2 regions of the Phyllobacterium sp. YR620 genome follow, and region 1 is predicted to be linked to the other one. Evidence: predicted binding sites of a transcription regulator. Region 1 holds the regulator's gene; the other holds the start of a gene.
The links. Region 1 encodes LexA, which represses DNA repair genes until DNA is damaged. Its sites were predicted from a motif close to TGTTCNNNNTGTGTTCNG; they were not measured.

Region 1 (11,180 bases):
GGCCGAGCCAGGTCAAGCCGTCGAGGATGGCAGTTACCGCCGCATCTGACGAACGTTCCCGATCCGTATCCTCGATCCGCAGCAGCATCTTGCCGCCCGTATGCTTTGCATAGAGCCAGTTGAACAGTGCCGTGCGGGCACCGCCAATGTGGAGGTAGCCGGTAGGGGATGGGGCAAAACGTGTAACGACAGGGGACGACATGGGAGCTCCAGGGACGCGTCGCGCTATTAGCCGAACGTCCAATCGAATTGATCTGGCGTTCATGTAGCATAGCACCGCTGAGGTGCAAGGGTATTGGTGCTTGGGGGCAAATGGAGGAACCGCAGACCAGATCAAAAATCGATGAGCGGCTATTCTTTTTCAGTGTTCAGGACACTGGCAACGCCGTTGCGACCTATCCAGGCACAGAAACAGGCGTTCTAACGCGAGGGACTGAACTCTCTGCGGGTAGGCGACCCATGGCGATCGCCATGGCGGCGACAAGGCGCGCCTTCGTCGCAACGCCGACGCTTTTTAGCCAGGAGATCGAGCGCGGCACGCTGTTTCTGTTTCTCCCGGTGTGTTGCGGCATCGGCGCCATCATCTATTTCGGCGCGTCGGCCGAGCCAAGACTGAGCGCCATTTTGTTTGGGCTGACCCTGCTTGTCGGGCTGATGCAGCTCGCACATTCCCGTCCGAGGACCAGACTGGCGCTCGCCTTTGCAGTTGCCGTTGTCGCGGGAATGGTTGCCGGCAAGCTCGAAACCATGCGCGCGGATACGAAAATGCTTGGGTCGGACATTACTACCCGTTTGACCGGACGCGTCGTGGCCATGGCTAGAGACGCAAGAGGCGGCTGGCGCGTCACCCTCGACATTATCGCAACCGAGCGGCCGACACTCCGCTATTCGCCGCAACGGGTTGTCGTGTCGGCGCGATCCGTGCCGGCAGGAATGAAAATTGGCGCGGGACTGCAGGGCCTCGTCCACCTGCGTCCGCAGCGAGGTCCGGTACGGCCCGGCAATTACGATTTTGCGTTCAATAATTACTATAAGGGCGTAGGCGCAAATGGGTTTTTCCTTGGTAAACCTCAACTCGCCGCAACGCCGGTCGATGAGGCGATTGCGTCTCAAGCCTGGCAGACGGTCGCCAATATCCGCCAGCAACTTACGCAGCGTGTGCTTTCCCGCATCAAGGGGGAACCCGGCGATATTGCGGCTTCGCTGATTACCGGCCAGCGCGACGGCATTAGCGAGGCGACGAATGACGCAATGCGACTGAGCGGGCTTTCGCATATTCTTTCGATTTCCGGATTTCACATGGCGCTGGTGGCCGGCATCATCGTCGGCTCGCTTCGCGCCAGCATGGCCCTCTTTCCCGGCTTTGCAGCCCGCTATCCAATGAAAAAACTGGCGGCATTCGTCGCCCTTGCCGGTTCCGGCTTCTATCTCCTGCTCTCGGGCGCCGATGTAGCTGCGCAGCGCAGTTTCGTGATGCTGGCGGTGATGCTCATTGCCATGATGGCCGATCGCGCGGCAATCTCCATGCGCAATCTCGCCATCGGCGCTTTGATCACGATAGCGCTGCTTCCGCATGAAATTCTCGGACCGAGTTTCCAGATGTCATATTCGGCGACAGGCGCGCTCATTGCATATTACGGCTGGAGATCGCGCCGAAAGAACAGGTCAAACCGAACGAAAGGCGAGGGATTGCTTCTGCGTTTGCCGATGATGGCGGCAAGCCATGTCGGCGCTATCGCCATGACTTCGTTGGTTGCCGGGACGGCGAGCTCGATCTTCGCCGCCTACCATTTCAACAACACAGCGCCGCTTGGGCTTGTGGGCAACGCGCTGGCGCTGCCCGTTGTCTCGATCTTTGTGATGCCGTTTGCGGTGCTTGCTGTTCTTGCGATGCCATTTGATCTCGATTGGCTGCCGTTTGCTGTCATGGAACGCGGCATCGAATGGGTCATTGCGATCGCGAAGATGGTTGGCGCGCATTCGCCGAGCGGCAATTTCGGATCAATGCCGCAAACGAGCCTGCTTTTGATGACCGCGGGACTGGTCCTCCTCATGTTGCTGACAACGCGGCTGCGGCTCGTTGGATTTGCAGTAATGGCATTGGCCATAGTGCCGCTCCGCTCTGCACGTCCGCCGGATATAGTGATTGCCGAAGAGGGCAGGCTCGTCGCCTTGAGCGCCCCCGACGACGCGCTGACGGTGAACCGCGCAACGGCAAGCCGTTTCACCCTCGATAACTGGCAGCAGGGGTACGGCGCAATTCAAGTGCTCACGCCGGCAAAGAATGGCGCATCGCCGGCCGATGGACAATTTGAGTGCGCCGACGGCGTGTGCCTGGCGAGGGAAGCCGGCGGCCTGATCGTCGCCTACACGGACGATCCGACCAAAAAATCAACTGCTTGTGCCGAGGGCGATATCGTCGTCCTTGCCTTCACCGGTCCCACAGCAACCTGCGAGCCGGGGGACGTTCTTGTAATTACGGCGCAGGACCTGGCGCTACGCGGTTCCGCAGAAATCAGGTTCGGCGACAACAAGGTCGATCCACCGTCCGGGCTAGATGCGGCTGCATTTGCTGTAGAACAATTGCAGGCACGCCTCCAGTCTGCAAACATTACCTACGCCGTGGGCTCCCCTCAGCGCCCATGGAACGCCTATCGGGCTTTTTCCCGCACCGCCCGCAATCTTGCGGAGCAAAAACCGCAGCGGCGTGCCGCAAAGACCAAGCCACCGGCAGACGATCAGGAAAACCCGATCCGTCAGTAACGGCGGATCAAACCGACCAGCTTACCCTGCACGCGCACCCGATCCGGCCCGAATATGCGCGTCTCATAGGCCGGATTGGCGGCCTCGAGAGCAATCGATGCCCCTTTGCGCCGAAAGCGCTTCAAGGTTGCCTCTTCGTCATCGACAAGCGCGACCACAATTTCGCCGGGATTGGCCGTGTCGCCGCGCCGGATGACGACCGTGTCGCCGTCGAAGATGCCCGCCTCGATCATGGAATCGCCCTTGACCTCCAGCGCATAATGCTCCCCACTGCCGATCATGTCCGGCGGCAGGCCAATCATGTGCGTCTGATTCTGGATGGCGGAGATTGGTACACCGGCCGCGATCCGGCCCATGACGGGTATGTTGACGATCGTCGGCGCACCGTCGTCATCCGAAGCGCGTGGCTGCGGGCGGGGGGGGGCGACATTGCGGCCGAGGCTGCCCTCGATCACGCTTGGCGAAAATTTCTTTTGCGCATTGAGACCAGGCGCAATTGAATCCGGCAGGCGCAGGACTTCCAGCGCCCGCGCACGGTTAGCAAGCCGTCGAATGAAACCTCGTTCCTCGAGCGCTGTTATCAGCCGATGTATCCCCGATTTGGACGCTAGGTCCAATGCATCCTTCATCTCGTCGAAGGATGGAGGGATGCCGGTTTCCTTCAGGCGCTCATGGATAAAGAGCAGAAGTTCGTGTTGTTTACGCGTGAGCATCGGCGATCCTTCGAAACGGAATCGGAAAAACAAAACCAGAACAAACACTATCTGTTCCAGTTGTGTTCCACAAGTATTAATATGTCGTGTAGAAGGAGTGCGCCGATATCCAAATAGCGCATCTGGCCCGTTGCCGGCACCTGCGCGATGAACAACGCCCATGCGTCAGTACTTGCCGACGACGTTGAAGAACACACCGCGGTCGTTGAGCGTCAGGTCGCGCAGATCGTCGGAGAAATTGCCGAAATTATAGCCGACGCCGACCTTGAAGTTGTCGCCGACGTGGCGATAAACGGCGGTGAGCACGCCAAGATCTGTCGTATCCGCCTCGGCCATGTACATGACGCGCCCTTCCAGCAAGGCGTCCCATTTCTTGACGATGTGAAAATCGGTTCGAACAATGCCGAGATGCGCTGAGGAAGTCTGCCAATCGGAGAATGCGTCGAGATCGTCCTGAAGCCGCTCGCGCACTTGACCGTAGCGGAAGCCGTATTTCGCGCCGACGGACAGCCAGGGAACGAGATCGTAGGTGAAATCGGCGGAAAGAATGTTGCTGCGCTGTGCTGGCCCGTATTCGTCGCCGGTCACCGCGCTGACCTGATCCTCGCCCGGAAGATCGTAAAGCCAGGTATATTTGAGGAGAGCGTTCAGCCGGTCGTTCGTGATCGGACGGTAGGCATATCCGAGCGAGGCTTCGACATAGTCGCCATCCCTGAACGAACCATCACCGTTCGAGTCCGAGAGAACTGAATCGATATTGGCGAGCAGCCGCCAGCTATCGTTCGTCTTCCAGCTGAAGCCCGTTGCGAAGAGGTAGGTGTTGAGATCGCGGGTATCATCGTCGGAATCTTCAAAACGAGTCTCACCGCGAATGCGCGCGGCAATGCGATCCTCGTCCTTGTAGCCGACCGACAGGGAGATCGCCTTGCGGTCGAAATCGGAACGTTCGAGATTTGTGGAGGGATCGATCGTATCGTCTTCGACTGTGCCGATCTCCAGCCCGCCATCGACCGTCCATTTGGCGTCGGGCGTGTACACGACACCGTAGGTTTGGGCGAGCGAATTGCGCCTCCCGAACAGGTCGTAATTATTCTCAGCATAGGTCGACCAATAGTCGTCGAGCTTGCGGCGCGCGCCGATGACGATCGCGCCGTAATCAGTCCCGTCGAGATCGTAGGTTCGGTCAAGGTCGAATGCGCGATCGGGGTCGAGGCGGTAGCCGAGATAGTAACTATCCTCCGCTGTCGGCTCATAGGTGACGGCGGCGAGGGCGCCGAGCCCAGTCGCGCCATAGGATACTTCGCCGTTTAGCCCGATCTTTTCGGTGAGCTGATATTCGGCGCCGACGCCAAGACGGTCGCCGCGCTCGATGTCGCCGGATCGCGACAAAGTTCCTTGTCCGAAGCCGTAATAGGTATGTTCGGCATCGGGTGCATATTCGAGACGAGCGCCGGCATCGAGCCGCGACCCGTCATAGCCGGACTTGTTCGAAGTTGTTGCGAGCGGATTACTGAGTTCGAGATAGGTGACGCCGAACGAGGCTTTCCAGTATTCGTTCAGTTGCTTGCTGATTGCGGCAGCGCCCTTACGCTTGGACCTGCCGCCGACCGCCTGATCGTAGAAATCATTAGTCGCTTCACCTTCCTTGAAATCGTCATAGGTGAGGTCGAGGCTCAAATCTTTCGTGATATCGATATCTGCCGCGAGTCCCCAGATCCGCTGATCCGCCGCAACCTGTTCCGAAAGGGTGGAGAAGCCCGCGTCCTTTTCCTGGTAGTACCCGCCGAGCGTGCCCTTCATGCCGCTCTTGCTGATGTCTTCCAGGTCGAGTTGCGCCCGTGTGCGCCACGCCGTGGCCAGGCGGCCGCGCGTGCCCGTGGTCTGCACGTCGCTCAGGGTCAGCCCGCCATCGGTGGAGCGGGACGTGCCGAAGCCCGGTCCATCGGACCGCGATATTTCGCCTTCGATGAAAGTCGTATCGGAATGGCGGACCTTGATGTCGGCGCCATAAGCCTTCTGGTTGGCGAGGCCCGTATTTTCGTTCATGCCGGTGATGCCGACCCGAACCTTGTCGTCGAACCAATGCTGCGCCCGTCCGCCATAGGCATAGCCGTCAAGGTCACCGGCGATTGGCGTGTATTCGTATTGCGATACCAGATAGACCTTGTTGCCGCCGAGCGCGCCTTCACGCACCGGGCCCGTCGTGCCGGTCGAAGAGGAAAGCGGCCGCTTCAGGATCAGCATGCCCTGCAGGTAGTCGAACGAATAGTCTTCGCCATAGCGCAAGGTGCGCCGCTCGATGATCTGTCCAGTTGTCGAATCGCGGACTTCCACCGTCACGGTTTCGGAGCCGATCGTTATGTCCTGCCTGCGCATGAAATAGGCGGAGCCGCCGGTCCCGAGGAATTCGTCGCGTTGCGGCAGCGTATCCGGTTGCGCCGCATAGAGCGTCACTTCGCTGTTGCGCTCTCCGAAGGGTGTCGTCTTCTCTGAGCGATAGGCAGCGCTCGCGCCGTAGAGCGCTCGGTCCGAGCGCATGAACTCCGTGCCCTGGATGATCGCCTTGTAGCTCCCCCACAGGACCTGGCTGTCGCCGCGCTCGAGCCGCACGTAAAATTTGCCCTTGGTCGGAGCGTCGTCGATCGCCGTGGAATCGTCACCATAGATCGGGTAATAGTCGTTCGGGTCGAGCCGCCGCAGCAATTGCCGCGGATCCTTGGCATCGAGTCCACGGAACATATGATCGAGACTGTCTTCTCCTGTGTCGGCCGAGGCGGTCAGCAGATATTTGCCCTTGATCTTGCCTTTCACGTAAAAGGCGAGGCGACCCTTCGTATAAATGTCGTCATATTCGCCCGGCCGCACGCTCTCAATATGATCGCTGCCGCTATTCTTGCCGACAGTGAGGTCGGCCAGCGCGACATAGAACCAGTCATTATTGGGGATGTTGATCTGGCGGTGAAAGTCGACGGCGCTGCCCTTCGAGCCAACGACAGTCACGTCCACATCATGATCGCCGGGCGGCAAAATGCGCTGCATGACGAAGGAACGTTCGCGATCGACGGGGATCCTATCGTCGAGCGCCTGCACCCCGTAACCGTCGGGAACGTTCCGGCCGTAGACGGTGACTGCGCCGCCACGAACCGGGATGTTCCGTAATCCGGTGTTGTCCTCGGTCATGCCCGGCGCGACCGCATTCTCCTCTTCCCGCGGCAGGTCGCGATCCATGCGGCGAAGCGGGCGCGGCAACGTCTCGTCATAACGGTTGTCGACATCATAGACTCGCAGCACGTATTTGAAGCGCTGGTCGTCATTCTCGGTTGCTGGCATGGTCCAGCCGGCTTCGCCGTTGACCGGAACCGCAATGACTGCGATCGGCTTATCCGTGAGTTGCTTGTCATCCTCGAAGACGCGAATTTCGGAACGCTGGATGAAGGCGGGGTAGTTAGAGGTCGCAAGGAAGCGGATCGGCTCGCCCGTCCGATATGCGGTGCGCATCGGGGTCGTCGAAACATTCAGGACCGGGCGCGCGTCGAGCCCATCGAACTTGACCTGGATATCGACCGCACTGAGCCCTTGTTTTGGCGTGGCTTTGTCGGACCCAGCCCCAATTGCGGCGTGCTTTTGTGCGTTGGTCTCCTTGGCCACGCCCAGGGATCGCGGCTCATTGCTTTTGACGACGGTCTCGCCCTCGACACTGATGGCGAAAGGAATGGTCCCTTCGGCATCATCGGATGGGGACCGGGCACCGGGGGCTGCGATGCGGGAGCTTTTGACTGCTGGTTCGTTCTGCGCAGTCCCGGCAGCGCAATCGGTCTCGATGCATGCGCTCGCCTTCGCGGCCGCCGCTTCTTCCTGGGCCGTGGCTCTGGACGTCGTGAGATGCACCAGGAGAACGGTACAACCCGCCATAAGCATGCGCGCTTTGCGCGACGCAACCAGGTGATTTTGGGGCCGGATGGACACCTGAAAGCGGCCTTGGCTCATTGACCCACCTCCACGCGCGTTTCGATGTTAAGCGCGTACCCGCCTCCTGCGGCTTTCCATCGCTTGGCGATGGCGTCCTCGATCGCGTTCATGCGTTTGGCGGCAAGCTCTTCGGAACGCGTCGGGTAGCTGATCCGCAGCGTTGCCTCCTGCTGCTTCAGCATCTCGATCAGCGCATCCAGCCCCCTGTCCCATCGCGGCTTCAACGTCGTGAGAGCAGGTTCGAAGGCTTCGTCCTTGAGATCGAGCCGCACGACGCGGCCTTGCGCCGCGCCGAAGTTGAGCTTCGACATCTTGCCGGCGGTGAGACGGATCACCCGCGGGTTCTCGGTGGTCAGGTGGTAGCCGGCAGGCAGGGTGCGCGTATCAAGCTTCATGATGAAGTTGGAGCCGATACGCGCATCCGGAAGATCAGCGCAGGCAACGTGGAAGCGCCCAAATTCGTCGGTGGTCACCAGCAAGCCGCGCACGGTTGCAATACGCACGCCGGGCAGGCCCCGCTCGCCGTCGTTCGGGTAGCCATCGCTGTTAAGGTCGTCGAACACGCGGCCGATGAGATCGCCGCAATCGAAGACCGGTTCGACCATGATCTCGACGGCGGCGCTCGCCTCCGGGGCAAGCCTTTTGCCACTTGAACCGAGCGCTTGCGCCTTGTTGACGTGCTTGCCCGGCCCGGCCGTACTCAGCGCCAGCATTTGCAGGCGAATGACCACATCGCCCTTCGGACCAAGCGTCAGATTGTCAAAACGAAGGTTGGAACCGTCAATGCGCGGTTCAACGGCTTTGCCATTGAGCGTCGCCGATCCGCCGACATAGCGGAAGCCTGCGGGGAGGCGGTCAAGAACCGTCAAGCCTGCGACGTTGCTGGTGTTCTTGTTGATCACTTTGATTATGAACGGCGCCTTCTCGCCGCGGCGTATCTGCCGCAGGCCGGCCTGTTTGGTGATCGTTACGGAAGAGGCTTGGGCCGCCGGCAATTCGAGAACTGCCGTCGCCTCCGCCGAATCGACGACGGTGATCTTGCCTTGCCCCGGATTGGTGTAGGCAAAGCCGCGCCCGGCATTGCTTTCTGGAGCTTGTGGCCGCGTATAGGTGCCTTCGGCTTTGGCCTTGTTGACAATCCCGTTAGCGATACCTGCAGCCGCATCGATATCGGACTGCGCCAGCGTGTAGGTCGCCTCGAACACCTGCGTCTGCTTCGGCGCAATGGCAGTCGGCCCCGGCACAACCGCGCTGAGTTTGTTGGCGGCAGGCTGCTTGTTGAACGTTGGGCCGTGGTCGGTTGGAATGACGTCGTTGACGACGACATTGCCGGTATTGGTAACCTCGAAACGATAGGTGATCGATTCGCCGGCCTCGTATAAGCCGCTGCCATCGGTATCGTTGAGCTTCGCGGTTTTGACCAACGCGATCGTGGCGCTCTGCTCGATCGGTGTCCGCACTTCGCTCGCCGTGCTTGTTACAGTCGCCGTCGTCGGCGATCCTGCAACCGTCGCTGTGGCGGTCGCTGTGTTGGCAACCCCGCCAGCATCGATATCGGCTTGCGTCAGCGTGTAGCGCGCCGTGAAAGTGCTTGTGTCTTCCGCCCCCGGCGCCAGCGAGGCGAGGGGTCCGCCACTGACTGCGACATTGGGCAGATCGTCGCTGATCGCGATATTGTTGAGCGTGACGTTGCCGGTATTTCTAACGGTGAAGAAATAGGTGATCGTTGCCCCGGCGGCATTGCCGGATGGCGGGCTGGCGGTCTTTACGAGTTCGAGCGCCGCGCCCTGGCTAAGAGTGGTCGTGACCGTGCTTGCGTCGCTCGACGTGACCTTGCCGTCTGGCATCGTGCCTGAAGCTGTCGCCGTGTTTTCGACCTTGCCGGCATCGATATCGGCCTGAGTAAGCGTGTAGAGTGCCGTAAACGTTGTCGAATCGGTCGCTCCCGGTGCGAGCGAAGCGATGGGGGCCCCGCTCACGACGGCCCCATGCAGCGCATCTGTGAGCTTGACCTCGGTGAGCGTGACGTTGCCGGTGTTCTTGACGGTGAAGTTGTAGGCAATTGTTGCCCCGGCGGCATTGCCCGACGGCGGGGCTGCGGTCTTTATGAGTTCGAGCGTCGCGCCCTGGCTAAGAGTGGTCGTGACCGTGCTTGCATTGCTCGACGTGACCTTGCCGTCTGGCATCGTGCCTGAAGCTGTCGCTGTATTATCGACCTTGCCGGCATCGATATCGGCCTGTTTGAGCGTATAGAGCGCGGTGAAGCTCTTGTCGTCGACAGCCCCGGGGGCAAGCTCGGCAATGGCATCGCCGCCGACCACGGCATCCTTGAGACTGTCGGCGAGCCTGATGTTCCTCAGCGTCACATTGCCGGTGTTCCTGACGGTGAACGTATAGGCAATGGTCGAGCCGGCGGCATTGCCCGACGGCGGTCCGCTCTTCTTCTCCAGCACCAGCCCCGGCGCTGCCGCGATCGGCGTCGTCACCGCGCCGTTGCTGCTGATATCGCCGCCTGCGGGCAGCGTCGCGGTAACGGTGGCGGCATTGTCGACCTTGCCGGCATCGATATCGGCCTGTTTGAGCGTATAGAGCGCCGTAAACGTTGTCGAATCGGTCGCTCCCGGTGCGAGCGAAGCGATGGGGCCCCCGCTCACGACGGCACCGGACAGAGCATCTGTGAGCTTGACGTCGGTGAGCGTCACATTGCCGGTGTTCTTGACGGTGAAGCTATAAGCAATGGTCGAGCCGGCGACATTGCCCGACGGCGGTCCGCTCTTCTTCTCCAGCACCAGCCCCGGCGCTGCCGCGATCGGCGTCGTCACCGCGCCGTTGCTGCTGATGTCGCCGCCGGCGGGCAGCGTCGCAGTAACGGTTGCGGCGTTGTCGACCTTGCCGGCATCGATATCGGCCTGTTTGAGCGTATAGAGCGCGGTGAAGCTCTTGTCGTCGACAGCCCCGGGGGCAAGCTCGGCAATGGCCTCGCCGCCGACCACGGCATCCTTGAGACTGTCGGCGAGCCTGATGTTCTTCAGCGTCACATTGCCGGTGTTCCTGACGGTGAACGTATAGGCAATGGTCGAGCCGGCGACATTGCCCGACGGCGGTCCGCTCTTCTTCTCCAGCACCAGCCCCGGCGCCGCCGCGATCGGCGTCGTCACCGCGCCGTTGCTGCTGATGTCGCCGCCGGCGGGCAGCGTCGCAGTAACGGTGGCGGCATTGTCGACCTTGCCGGCATCGATATCGGCCTGTTTGAGCGTATAGAGCGCGGTGAAGCTCTTGTCGTCGACAGCCCCGGGGGCCAGCTCGGCAATGGCATCGCCGCCGACCACGGCATCCTTGAGACTGTCGGCGAGCCTGATGTTCTTCAGCGTCACATTGCCGGTGTTCCTGACGGTGAACGTATAGGCAATGGTCGAACCGGCGACATTGCCCGACGGCGGTCCGCTCTTCTTCTCCAGCACCAGCCCCGGCGCTGCCGCGATCGGCGTCGTCACCGCGCCGTTGCTGCTGATGTCGCCGCCGGCGGGCAGCGTCGCAGTAACGGTGGCGGCGTTGTCGACCTTGCCGGCATCGATATCGGCCTGTTTGAGCGTATAGAGCGCGGTGAAGCTCTTGTCGTCGACAGCCCCGGGCGCCAGCTCGGCAATCGTATCGCCGCCGACCACGGCATCCTTGAGACTGTCGGCGAGCCTGATGTTCCTCAGCGTCACATTGCCGGTGTTCCTGACGGTGAAC
Region 2 (11,180 bases), on a different contig from region 1:
CGAAGGCCACTATCTGCAGGTTGAGGTCGCGGGCCAGACCACGACGGGCGCGAAGAACCCGCTGGCCAAGGAATTTCTTGCCTTCATGACCTCGCCTGCCTTCCAGGACGCCATCCCGGAAAACAACTGGATGTTCCCGGCGGCAAAAACCAGCGCGCCGCTGAACCCGGCCTTCGACAGGCTGGTAAAGCCCGTAACGACCCTGATGTTCTCGCCGGAGGAAGTCGCCAAGAACCGCAAGGCCTGGATCGACGAGTGGCTTGCGTCGATGAGCCTGTAACGCATTGACGCCCACCATCTCCCTCAAACCTTTGGCCGGGGCACTCGCCCTGGCCTTTCTCGCCCTGCTTGCGGGGGGAGCCTTGCTCGGTCTCCTGAGCGAGGCATTGCGTGGCAATACCGAAGGCTTTGCTGCATTCGACAGCTATTTGTGGAGAGTTGCACGCTTCACCCTGTTGCAGGCCGTTCTTTCAATGCTGCTCTCGATCGCCTTTGCCATCCCGCTGGCCCGGGCCCTCCATGCCAATCCTGATTTTCCGGGGCGGCCGATGATCTTGCGCCTTTTCGCCCTGCCCCTAGCCCTGCCTGCGCTTGTCGCTGTGCTCGGGATCACCAGCATTTACGGACGCAACGGCCTTCTCGCTGCGCTGTTCGCGCAATCCGGCTCTGAAATCATACCGAACATCTACGGCCTCACTGGCATTCTGATCGCCCACGTGTTCTTCAACCTGCCGCTGGCAACGCGGTTCATTCTCGCCAGCCTCGATTCAATTCCGGAAGATTACTGGAAGCTCTCCGCTCAGCTCGGCATGCGCGCATTGGCGCAGTTTCGCCTGATCGAATGGCCGGTAATACGGCGCAATCTTGCCGGCATTGCCGGGCTGATCTTCATGCTGTGTATTACGTCTTTCACCATCGTGCTGACGCTTGGCGGCGGGCCGCGCGCGACAACGCTGGAAGTGGCGATCTACCAGGCGCTCCACTTCGACTTCGATATCGCGCGTGCCGTATCGCTGACCCTGTTGCAACTGACCCTGACGGTCGCGGTACTTTTGCTCCTCAGCATGGCCGGCCGGCCTACGGAAGAGGGGTTCAGCCTGCGCACGACGGCCCGGCGCTTCGATAGGCCCTATGCCCGGGCAAGGTCGTTGGATACTATCCTCATTCTCGTCGGCGTGCTCTTCGTGGGACTGCCCATGGCAGGCACCGTGGTTTCCGGTCTTTCTGCCGACCTTTGGCGTTTGATGGGCGAAACGCAGGTGTGGCGGGCAATCCTCACGAGCCTCTGCCTTGGCGCTGGCGCCGGCCTTCTTGCAACGCTGATTTCGCTCGTCCTCGTTACGGCACGCGAGGACATCGCAAACCGCCGCCGTTACGGAACGCCCGGCATTTTTGAACGCGCCCTTGACCTTGGCGCCAGCCTCATCATGGTTGTGCCACCGATCGTCATCGGAGCGGGGTGGTTCATCCTGTCGCGCCATTTCGTCGATCCGTTCAGGCTTGCGCCGGTAATGGTCGTGAGCGTCAATGCGGCGATGGCAATTCCATTCGCATACCGCATTCTGCGACCGGCCTGGGATACGGCGGCGAGCCGCCATAATCGGCTCTGCGCGGAACTGGGCATCAGGGGATGGAACCGGCTCCGCCTCATCGACTGGCCGGTATTGCGGCAGCCTTTGTGGATTGCCTTTGCATTCGCAATGGCGCTTTCGCTCGGCGATCTCGGAACGATCGCGCTTTTCGGAAATGACGCTGTCCAGACGCTGCCCTACCTCCTGTTGCAGCGCGTGGGCAGCTATCGCACTCAGGATGCGGCCGGTCTCGCCCTGATACTCGGCTGCCTGTGCTTGCTCCTAATGATCCTTGCTGACAGGGCCGCCAACCGCCTGAAGACACGCGAGGTACGTAGCGATGGTTGAACGCTGGAGTGACGGAACGCGGCGGGGCGCGGAAATTCGTCTCGAATCGGTGGATTTCAATTATGGCGAGATGGCGATGCATTTTGACCTTGTCATCGAGCCTTCCTCCATCGTCACCATCATCGGGCCGAGCGGATCGGGGAAATCGACGTTGCTTAACCTCATCGCCGGCTTCGAGCCGGCTAAGTCTGGGCGTATTTTCATCGAGGGCAAGGACGTGACGCGCGCCGCCCCGGCCGAGCGGCCGGTCTCGATGGTGTTTCAGGAGAATAATCTGTTTGCTCATCTCGATGTCGCGGCCAATGTCGGGCTGGGCCGGCGGCCGGATTTGCGCCTTGACGTCGCCGACCGTGCCGCGATCATGGAAGCAATCCGCAAGGTCGGTCTGGCCAGCAAGGAGCAAAGGAAGCCTGAAGCCTTGTCCGGCGGCGAGCGCCAACGCGTCGCCATTGCCCGGGCTCTTGTGCGCAAGCGGCCGGTACTCCTGCTCGATGAAGCTTTTGCGTCGCTGGGACCGGCGCTGCGCCATGAAATGCTTGACCTCGTCGAAACCCTGCAGCGCGAAACCGCGATGACCGTGGTCATGGTCACCCATCATCCTGACGATGCGCTGCGCATGGGGTCAATCCTGGTCTTTCTCGACAATGGCACGATCGCGGCCAAAGGACCCGCACAGGAACTTTTATCCGAACAAGGACCATCGCTGTTGCGGAAATACCTCGGTACGAAAGACTCTGACCTTTGACATATTTTCGACGCCTTGGCTTACTTAAGAAAAAACCATGAAATTCTTGCTCAGGACAGTTCATCGGGATAGCAAGAAGGATGGTACGCGAGTCTGCTGCTTCGCGATGATAACGAGGATATGATTCTGGGTCCGCACGATCTGCAATTGAGCCACGGATGGTTCCCTCCCGCCACCCGCCGCAGGAATCTTGCGTCGGCAACGCTGCTGCTCGCCTTTTTGTCAGGTTGCCAGGTGCTGAGCGTGACCAAGGAGGACGCCATTGGCCCCTCCTCCAACCCCGTGACCGTCGACAATGTCAGCAAGAACGACCGCCTGGCAAAGCTCAGCGCCGAACAGCATCCGCGCATCCTCGCAACCTATGGCGGCGAGTACAAGGATGCCAAGCTTGAGCGCATGGTTGCGAAGGTCGTCGGCAACCTGACCACCGTGTCCGACAATCCGACCCATACATACCGCATCACCATTCTGAACTCGCCGAACATCAATGCTTTCGCCTTGCCCGGCGGCTATCTCTACGTGACGCGCGGCCTGCTTGCGCTTGCCAATGACAGCGCCGAACTTGCCGCCGTCATTGCCCACGAAATGGGTCACGTCATCGCCAACCATGGCATCGAGCGGCAACAGCGCGAACAGGAAGCGCAGATTGCCGGGCGTGTCGTCTCGGAAGTCCTCCAGGACGATAGCGCCGGCCGCGAGGCCCTCATTCGCGGCAAGCTGCGCATGGCGCAGTTCTCACGCAACCAGGAATTGCAAGCTGATGCGATCGGCATCAAGATGATCGGCGAGGCAGGCTATGACCCGTTTGCCGCCGCTCGCTTTCTGCAATCCATGGCTTCCTATGCGGATTTCCGCAGCGTTTCCGGAGCGACGGATGCCAGTCTCGACTTCTTGGCGAGCCACCCGTCCGCCCCACAGCGCATCGAGCTTGCCCGCGGCCACGCCCGGCGGGTTGGGGCCCCCGGCGTCGGCACCACCGATCGCGATTCATTCCTGCAAGGCATCGACGGCATCCTCTATGGCGATACGCCCGAGGAGGGTTTTGTCCGCGGCCGCAGCTTCGTTCACCCGCTGCTTGGCGTGAGCTTCACAGTGCCGGAAGGCTTCGTCATCGACAACAGCGCCGATGCGGTCATGGCAACCGGCCCCGGCGAAGTGGCCATCAGGTTCGATGGAACGCAGGTCTCCGGCAACCCTTCGATGACCGACTATATGCGCAGTGGCTGGGTCACCGGGCTCGACAATGCGAGCGTCACCGCGACGACTTTCAATGGCATGCCCGCAGCGACGGCGAAGGCACGGGCGGACCGCTGGGAGTTCGACATCTTCGTCGTCAACGCCGGCAACCGGATCTACCGGTTCCTGACCGCTGCGCCGGCCGGAAGCGCCGCGCTCAATCCTGCGTCACAGACCGTCATCCAGAGCTTCCGCCTGCTCAGCCCGCAGGAAAAGGCGAGCATCAAGCCGCTGCGTATCCGGGTCGTCACCGTCAAGCCCGGTGACACGCTCGTAAGCCTTTCCAATCAGATCATGGGGACGGATCGCAAGCTCGATCTCTTCCGCCTGATCAATGCACTGCCGCCAGGCGGCACCGTCTCCGTCGGCGACAAGGTCAAGATCATCAGCGAATAACAATAAAAAAGCCCGGCATTGCCGGGCTTTTTACGATCGATGAAAGAACAGCTTATGCCGCTTCTTCCTGTTCGTCTTCGACGGCGATATCAGCATCGGCATCGGCTTCTTCAGCCTTCGCACCGCGCTTCGGGCCCTTGGCGAGGTTAACCTCGATCAGCCGGACGGCTTCCGTTTCCGACATCTTGTTGACGGCGGAAATTTCACGCGCCATGCGGTCGAGCGCAGCTTCGTAAAGCTGGCGTTCCGAATAAGACTGTTCAGGCTGATTGTCTGCGCGGAAAAGGTCGCGCACGACTTCCGAAATCGAGATAAGGTCGCCGGAATTGATCTTTGCATCATATTCCTGCGCGCGGCGCGACCACATGGTGCGCTTGATACGGGCGCGGCCCTGGACAACCTTCAATGCGCGATCGACATAGTCGGTCTCGGATAGCTTGCGCATGCCGATGGCAGTCGCCTTGGCAACCGGTACCTTCAAACGCATCTTGTCTTTCTGGAAATCGATGACGAAGAGTTCGAGCTTGTGGCCTGCAACTTCCTGTTCTTCAATATTTACGATCTGGCCTACACCGTGGGCAGGATATACAATAAATTCACCCGTTTTAAATCCAATACGCTGGGCGGCTTTCTTCTGCTGAACTGCTGTCATTCGCTTAATAACTCCTTGTTGCGCCCGGCAAAACGCACCGGCTAGAACCAACCACTGGACCCGGATTACCGGTCTGTCGGCCGTCAATATGTTCACGCAAAAGCAATCCGGACAAACCAGCGGGCTGAGGCACACAAACAACCACACCCTGAACTGTTAGGTCCGAAATAAATCTAGCCGATTGGTGATTTATGCTTTAGCGCCACGAAATTGACGTCCAATGATCAACATATCAAAGGACCATAACATGAAAAGTGATTAGAATCAACTTTTTGCTGCACTTGCTCAAAAATAGTCAGAATGCAAGTCTTGAAAATTGCAGCAAATCAAGTCTTGCAAACACGGGATTCGGGGAAGATTCAATCGCCTTCGCCGGGCTCCGCTGAAAAGAATTTTTCAAACTTGCCTTCGACGCCGTCCATCTCCTTCGCATCGGCAGGAGCATCGCGCTTCTGCGAGATATTAGGCCACTTGTCGGCATATTCCGCGTTAATCTGCAGCCAGCTATCGAGGCCCGGCTCGGTATCCGGCTTGATCGCTTCCGCCGGACATTCAGGCTCGCACACGCCGCAATCGATGCATTCATCAGGATGAATGACGAGCATATTTTCGCCTTCATAGAAACAATCGACCGGACAGACCTCAACGCAATCCATATATTTGCAGCGGATGCAGTTATCGGTCACAACGTAAGTCATTTGCAGGCTCCTGAAGACACCACACTCGGTGTGTCAGCGGTTGAGGTAACGATTTGGCGCCGGGCTGACAAGAGGGGAAAATCGGCTGCGGCACCAGAACGCGCCCCGTCAAAGGTCTAAGTCGCGGAAACGAACTCCATCCGACCTGGCCAAGGGCAAATCCAAGTATGCGCGCCGCCTTTCTTCGCACCGGGCAGGCCCGTCAACAAGCAACGAGCATCCTTTGCTAGCGCAGATTGCGGAATAATATTTTAGCTGTGCGGCCTTTGGTGGAGATTATTTCGACGTGGCCGTCAATACTTGCAATTGAGCCGTCAATTGTCGCGGTCGTCGTCGATGCCATCCATCAGGCGATCCACCTGCCGGCGTTCGCGCTTTGTCGGGCGCCCGCTTCCGGCGTCGCGTTTCGGCAGCAAGTCGAGTTTGCTCACATCGCCTTTAGGCGCTGGCGGCGGCGACATATCCTCATAGAGCGTGCGCGCTTCTTCGGCCGGGCCGCGTCTTTGTCCACCATCGAGCACTCGATAGATGAGTATCCGCCGATCAAGCGTAATAGTCAGCACATCGCCCGCCTTGACGCCATGCGACGGCTGGTCGACTTTGTCCTTGTTGACGCGAACCCCACCGCCCGAGACAAGTTTCGCTGCGAGGGAACGGGATTTGACGACCCGCGCGAAGAATAGCCACTTGTCGATGCGCTGGCGGTCCGACATCCTATTTTTTCAGTTGCTCCTTCAAGGCAAGAAGCTTGGCAAAGGGCGAATCCATGTCGATCTTGACTGGCCGCTCCTCGCGCTCGGGACGCTTGCCATGCTGCGGCTTGCCGTTGTTGGGCTTGCCGCCTTCGTTCTTGAAGCGATCATTGCCTCCGGGCTTGCCCTTGCCACGGAAATGTTCCTTGCGCTCGCTCCGCTCGGGCCGCACATTCTCGTTGTTTGCCGGACGAGGGCTGCGTTGCTCGGCCTGGTTGTTGCCCCGGGCTTCCGCACCACGGGCGTTGCCGCGCTTTTCCTGATTGCCGCGATTGCCGCGGCCATCGAAACGGGCCTGCCGCCACAAAAGAATTGGCTTTGGTGCTTCTTCGGGGGCGCTCGGTGCAGCCTCGACAGTTTCCGCCACTTCTGCGGGAGCGCTGGCGACGGCCGTGGTCTCTGCCGGTGCGGCAGCGGGTTCATCCACTATCGGCGTAGCTTCGGATGCGGCGGGCTCTGCCTCGACAGCATCGGTTGCAACCGGTTCTGCCGTTGCTTCGGCCGCGCCACCTTCCGCAGCCGGAGCCGCTTCTGGCGCGGGCACAGCGGCCGCATCGAACTCGACGAGCTTGGCAGCGACCGCTGCAGCGTCGGTCGCTTCCGCACGGTAGCCGAGATTCTTCAGAATCTCTTCCATGTCGTCGGCAGTCGCGCCAAGGATCGACATCATTGCCGGGGTTACGACGAAGCGTGTTCCATCGTAAGCGCCATCCGGACGCGTGCCGGTTCCAGGCTTCCAGCCGAGAGCGGGGCGAATAAGATCAGCGAGCCGTTCGAGAATATCGATGCGAACGGCGCGGCGGCCAAGCAGGCGGTAACCGGCAAGGCGGTAGAATGCAGGATCAAAGCTTGCATCGGTGACGACCGACGTGCGTCCCGCTGCAAGCACCTGCACGACGTCGCCATAACCCGGACGATCCTTGGCGTCTTCCTTGAGCGCCCAGAGCAGCGTCAACAGGCCGGCCGGAGCGGGCTTCAAGAGCAGTGGCAGGAAGACGTGGTACGCGCCGAACCGCACCCCGAGCCTGCGAAGCGCAGCGCGCGAATCCTGATCGAGGCCGCGAACGTCGTCAGCAACATCACGGCGCTGCAGGACACCGAAATTTTCGACGAGCTGGAAGGCAAGTCCCTTGGTGATACCGACGAGCGCATCGGCATTGGCGAGATCAACCAGCGGCTTGAGGACCGTCTCGATATGATGGGCAAGGAAACGATCGACGCGCGCGGCGACCTTATCGCGCGCCGGACCCGTCAATTGCTCATCCGCCAGAAGGACGGCGCGCGGCTTGAGCGCCTGCTCGCCCGGCACCACCGACGCGATCGGGGCGCCTATCCAGCGCAGGGTTCCATCCGACCCGAGGGCGAAGTCGCCATTGGCAGACGCGGCAAAGCGCTCTGCCCGGCTCTCGAACTCCGCAGCCAGGGCTTTTTGCGCGGCTGCCCGGAGGGCTTTGGCATCCGTTCCCTCGACCTGTGCGTCCGTTGTGAAACGGAATCCGTCCAGGCGTCCAACATGGTGCCCTTCGACAACGACGTCCCCGGCAGGGCTGATTTCGGCTTCTAGCATTGTATTCTCTCTCAGGCGCCTCATAAGCACGCTTGTCCTGCGGTCTACGAAGCGTTTCGTCAACCGTTCATGCAGTGCATCGGATAGTCTGTCCTCAATTTCACGCGTCTTTTCTTGCCAATGTGTCGGATCTGCCAGCCATCCGGGCCTGTGCGACACAAAAGTCCACGTTCTGATCTGGGCGATCCTGCGTGAAAGAGCGTCAATGTCACCGTCCGTGGAATCGGCCCGGCGCACCTCTTCGGCCATGTAATTCTCGTTTACATGACCGAATTCGACGAGATCGGTATAGACCGACGCGATGATGTCGGCATGCTGCGCCGGCGCGATCTTGCGGTAGTCGGGAAGCGCGCAGGCATCCCACAACAGCGCCACGCGCTCCGGCGTATTGGCAAGCGGGGCAACGTCGGGATCGGCCGAAAGAAACTCGAGCGCTTGCTGGTCGACGGCGGGGAGCGCACGCGTCAACCCCTCGATCGTTGCCGGTGTCTCGATCGAGCGTTTCAGCGCGGCGATGCTCGAATAGTCGAAACGGGCCGTCCGCCACTGCAATATCTTGACCGGGTCGAATGTGTGCGACTCGACGCGTTGCACCAGCTCCTCGGAAAAACCGGAAATTGCCCCCGTGACGCCAAAGGTACCATCGCGCAGGTGCCGCCCGGCTCGGCCCGCAATCTGGCCGATCTCGGCCGACGAAAGGTTGCGGAACTGATAGCCGTCGAATTTCCGGTCCTGGGCGAAGGCGACATGGTCGACATCAAGGTTGAGACCCATCCCGATCGCGTCGGTCGCGACCAGATAGTCGACATCGCCCGACTGGTAGATTTCGACCTGCGCATTGCGCGTTCGAGGACTCAAGGCCCCCATCACCACGGCAGCGCCGCCGTTCTGGCGCCGGATGAGTTCGGCGATCGCATAGACCTCCTCGGCCGCGAAGGCTACGACCGCGGTGCGCGGCGGCAGGCGGGTAATCTTCTTCGATCCCGCATAGGTGAGGTTGGAAAGCCGCGGCCGCGTGACGACGGAAATGCCGCGCAGGAGCTTTTCGAGAATACCGCGCATGGTGGCGGCGCCGAGCAACAATGTTTCCTGGCGTCCGCGCAGATGCAGGATGCGATCGGTGAATATGTGCCCGCGCTCCAGATCATTGGCGAGCTGCACCTCGTCGATGGCGACGAAATCCATGTCGGTCTGGCGCGGCATGGCTTCCACAGTGCAGACTGAATAGCGCGCGCCGACCGGATTGATCTTTTCCTCGCCCGTTATCAGCGCAACGTTTGCCACGCCGACCCGCTGCACCACGCGGTTATAGACCTCGCGCGCGAGCAGCCGCAGCGGCAGGCCGATCATCCCGGTCTGGTGCGATAGCATCCGTTCAATGGCGAGATGCGTCTTTCCCGTATTTGTCGGTCCGAGTACGGCCGTGACGTCACGGCCCGTCAGGACGAGAGGAAGTTCAGAGGTGGGCATAAGGTTCATCAACTACATTCCAATACCGGTACCAAGGCCCAATCAGGTGAGTGAGTAGTAGCCGGGCATGCTTTTCCGCGTAGCACTTTCAACGTCCGACAGAAAGTATGCGGGGGCGACCGGATAAACAATCATGAACCGATTCACGGAGTCTTCCATTAAGAAATAGAACGCGAGAAGAACGAATCAGCTACGAATCAGCTCTAGGATGAGATTCCTGATTTGTTCACGGCAATATGTAGATTTTTGCAATCCGAGTCCAGCTAAATGCTGAATCGGCTTTTGCCGGGATGAGCAGTCCTGTGGCATCTGCATTAACGATAATGCCAGAATGAAAGACGCCCGATTGAATAAAATACGACTGTTAATTCAATAAGTTATTAGAAATTCGAGCAGAAAAGTACTGCGTGTGGTTTTACTCCTGCGAATCCGACTGGAAGCGCGCAACGGCCAGGTAAAGCCCTGTCGTTTCGCGTCTTGTTCCGCAATGTACGACATCGCTGTTAGGAGAAGATTCAGGGCTTGCGAATGAAGAGTGTCTCGCGAGACCGCGCGACACTCTTTGGCAGGATCAGCTGAAATATTGTCCGCCATTCGCCGAGATCGTGGAGCCGGTGATGAAGCCGGCATCGTCCGATGCCAGGAACACCACGCAACGCGCGACTTCCTCCGGCTCACCGAGACGGCCGACCGGGATTTGCGGAATGATGCGCTCGTTGAGCACCTTCTCGTCGATCGCGCGCACCATCTCCGTGCCGATATAGCCCGGGCAGATGGCGTTGACGGTGATGCCGGCGCGCGCGCCCTCCTGGGCCAGCGCCTTGGTGAAGCCGATATCGCCTGCCTTCGACGCCGAATAATTCGCCTGTCCCGCCTGGCCCTTCTGACCGTTGATCGACGATATGTTGATCACCCGCCCAAATTTGCGGTCACGCATGCCGTTCCACGCCGGGTGCGTCATGTTGAAGAGGCCCGTAAGGTTCGTATTGATGACGTCATTCCACTGCGCCGGCGTCATCTTGTGGAACATTGCATCGCGCGTGATGCCGGCATTGTTGACGAGAACGGCGACCGGGCCGAGATCGGCCTCGATCTTGGCTATGCCGGCTGCGCATTCCTCATAGTTGGACACGTCCCATTTGTAGGCTGGTATGCCGGTTTCCTTGCTGAATTTCTGCGCCGCTTCGTCATTGCCAGCGTAGTTTGCCGCAACATTATAGCCGGCCTTCTTCAGCGCAATGCTTATGGCAGCGCCGATGCCACGTGTTCCGCCCGTTACGATTGCTGTTTTTGTCATTGTCGCCCTCCCTTAAACGTATTTATGCCAATCAAGAAAATGTTGAGAAAATCGAAAGCGCAGGGCCTACCCACCGTGCGAAATGGACCGGCCCGTCAAATGCGCGCCGGTCCTCAGCGGATTAGTCCTTGAGGCGTTCGATGCAGAGTGCAACGCCCATGCCGCCGCCGATGCAAAGGGTTGCGAGCCCCTTCGTGCCGTTACGGCGCTTGAGCTCAAAAAGCAGCGTATTGAGAATGCGCGCACCCGAAGCGCCGATCGGATGTCCGATCGCAATGGCGCCGCCATTGACGTTGACGATATCGGGATTGAAGCCGAGGTCCTTGTTGACGGCGCAGGCCTGCGCAGCAAATGCCTCGTTGGCTTCGACCAGGTCGAGATCCTCGGCTTTCCAGCCGGCTTTCTCCAGCGCCTTGCGCGAGGCAGGGATCGGCCCGGTTCCCATGAT

Region 2: BLR72_RS10095 (helicase-related protein) is a predicted target of LexA. The motif match lies at 9,602-9,619, and genes of this name have one in related genera.

Annotation. Positions count from the first base shown of each region.
Region 1 is NZ_FNJP01000003.1:479,488-490,667, forward strand. Features, by position in the region: gene gltX (glutamate--tRNA ligase) at 1-202, opposite strand, end outside; gene BLR72_RS14120 (ComEC/Rec2 family competence protein) at 460-2,763, shown strand; gene lexA (transcriptional repressor LexA) at 2,757-3,476, opposite strand; gene BLR72_RS14130 (RHS repeat domain-containing protein) at 3,642-7,463, opposite strand; gene BLR72_RS14135 (DUF7507 domain-containing protein) at 7,460-11,180, opposite strand, start outside.
Region 2 is NZ_FNJP01000002.1:677,510-688,689, reverse strand. Features, by position in the region: gene thiB (thiamine ABC transporter substrate binding subunit) at 1-280, shown strand, start outside; gene thiP (thiamine/thiamine pyrophosphate ABC transporter permease) at 285-1,919, shown strand; gene thiQ (thiamine ABC transporter ATP-binding protein) at 1,912-2,664, shown strand; gene BLR72_RS10115 (M48 family metalloprotease) at 2,869-4,296, shown strand; gene BLR72_RS10110 (CarD family transcriptional regulator) at 4,349-4,948, opposite strand; gene fdxA (ferredoxin FdxA) at 5,308-5,646, opposite strand; gene BLR72_RS10100 (RNA-binding S4 domain-containing protein) at 5,961-6,359, opposite strand; gene BLR72_RS10095 (helicase-related protein) at 6,361-9,444, opposite strand; gene BLR72_RS10090 (beta-ketoacyl-ACP reductase) at 10,007-10,732, opposite strand; gene BLR72_RS10085 (acetyl-CoA C-acetyltransferase) at 10,854-11,180, opposite strand, start outside.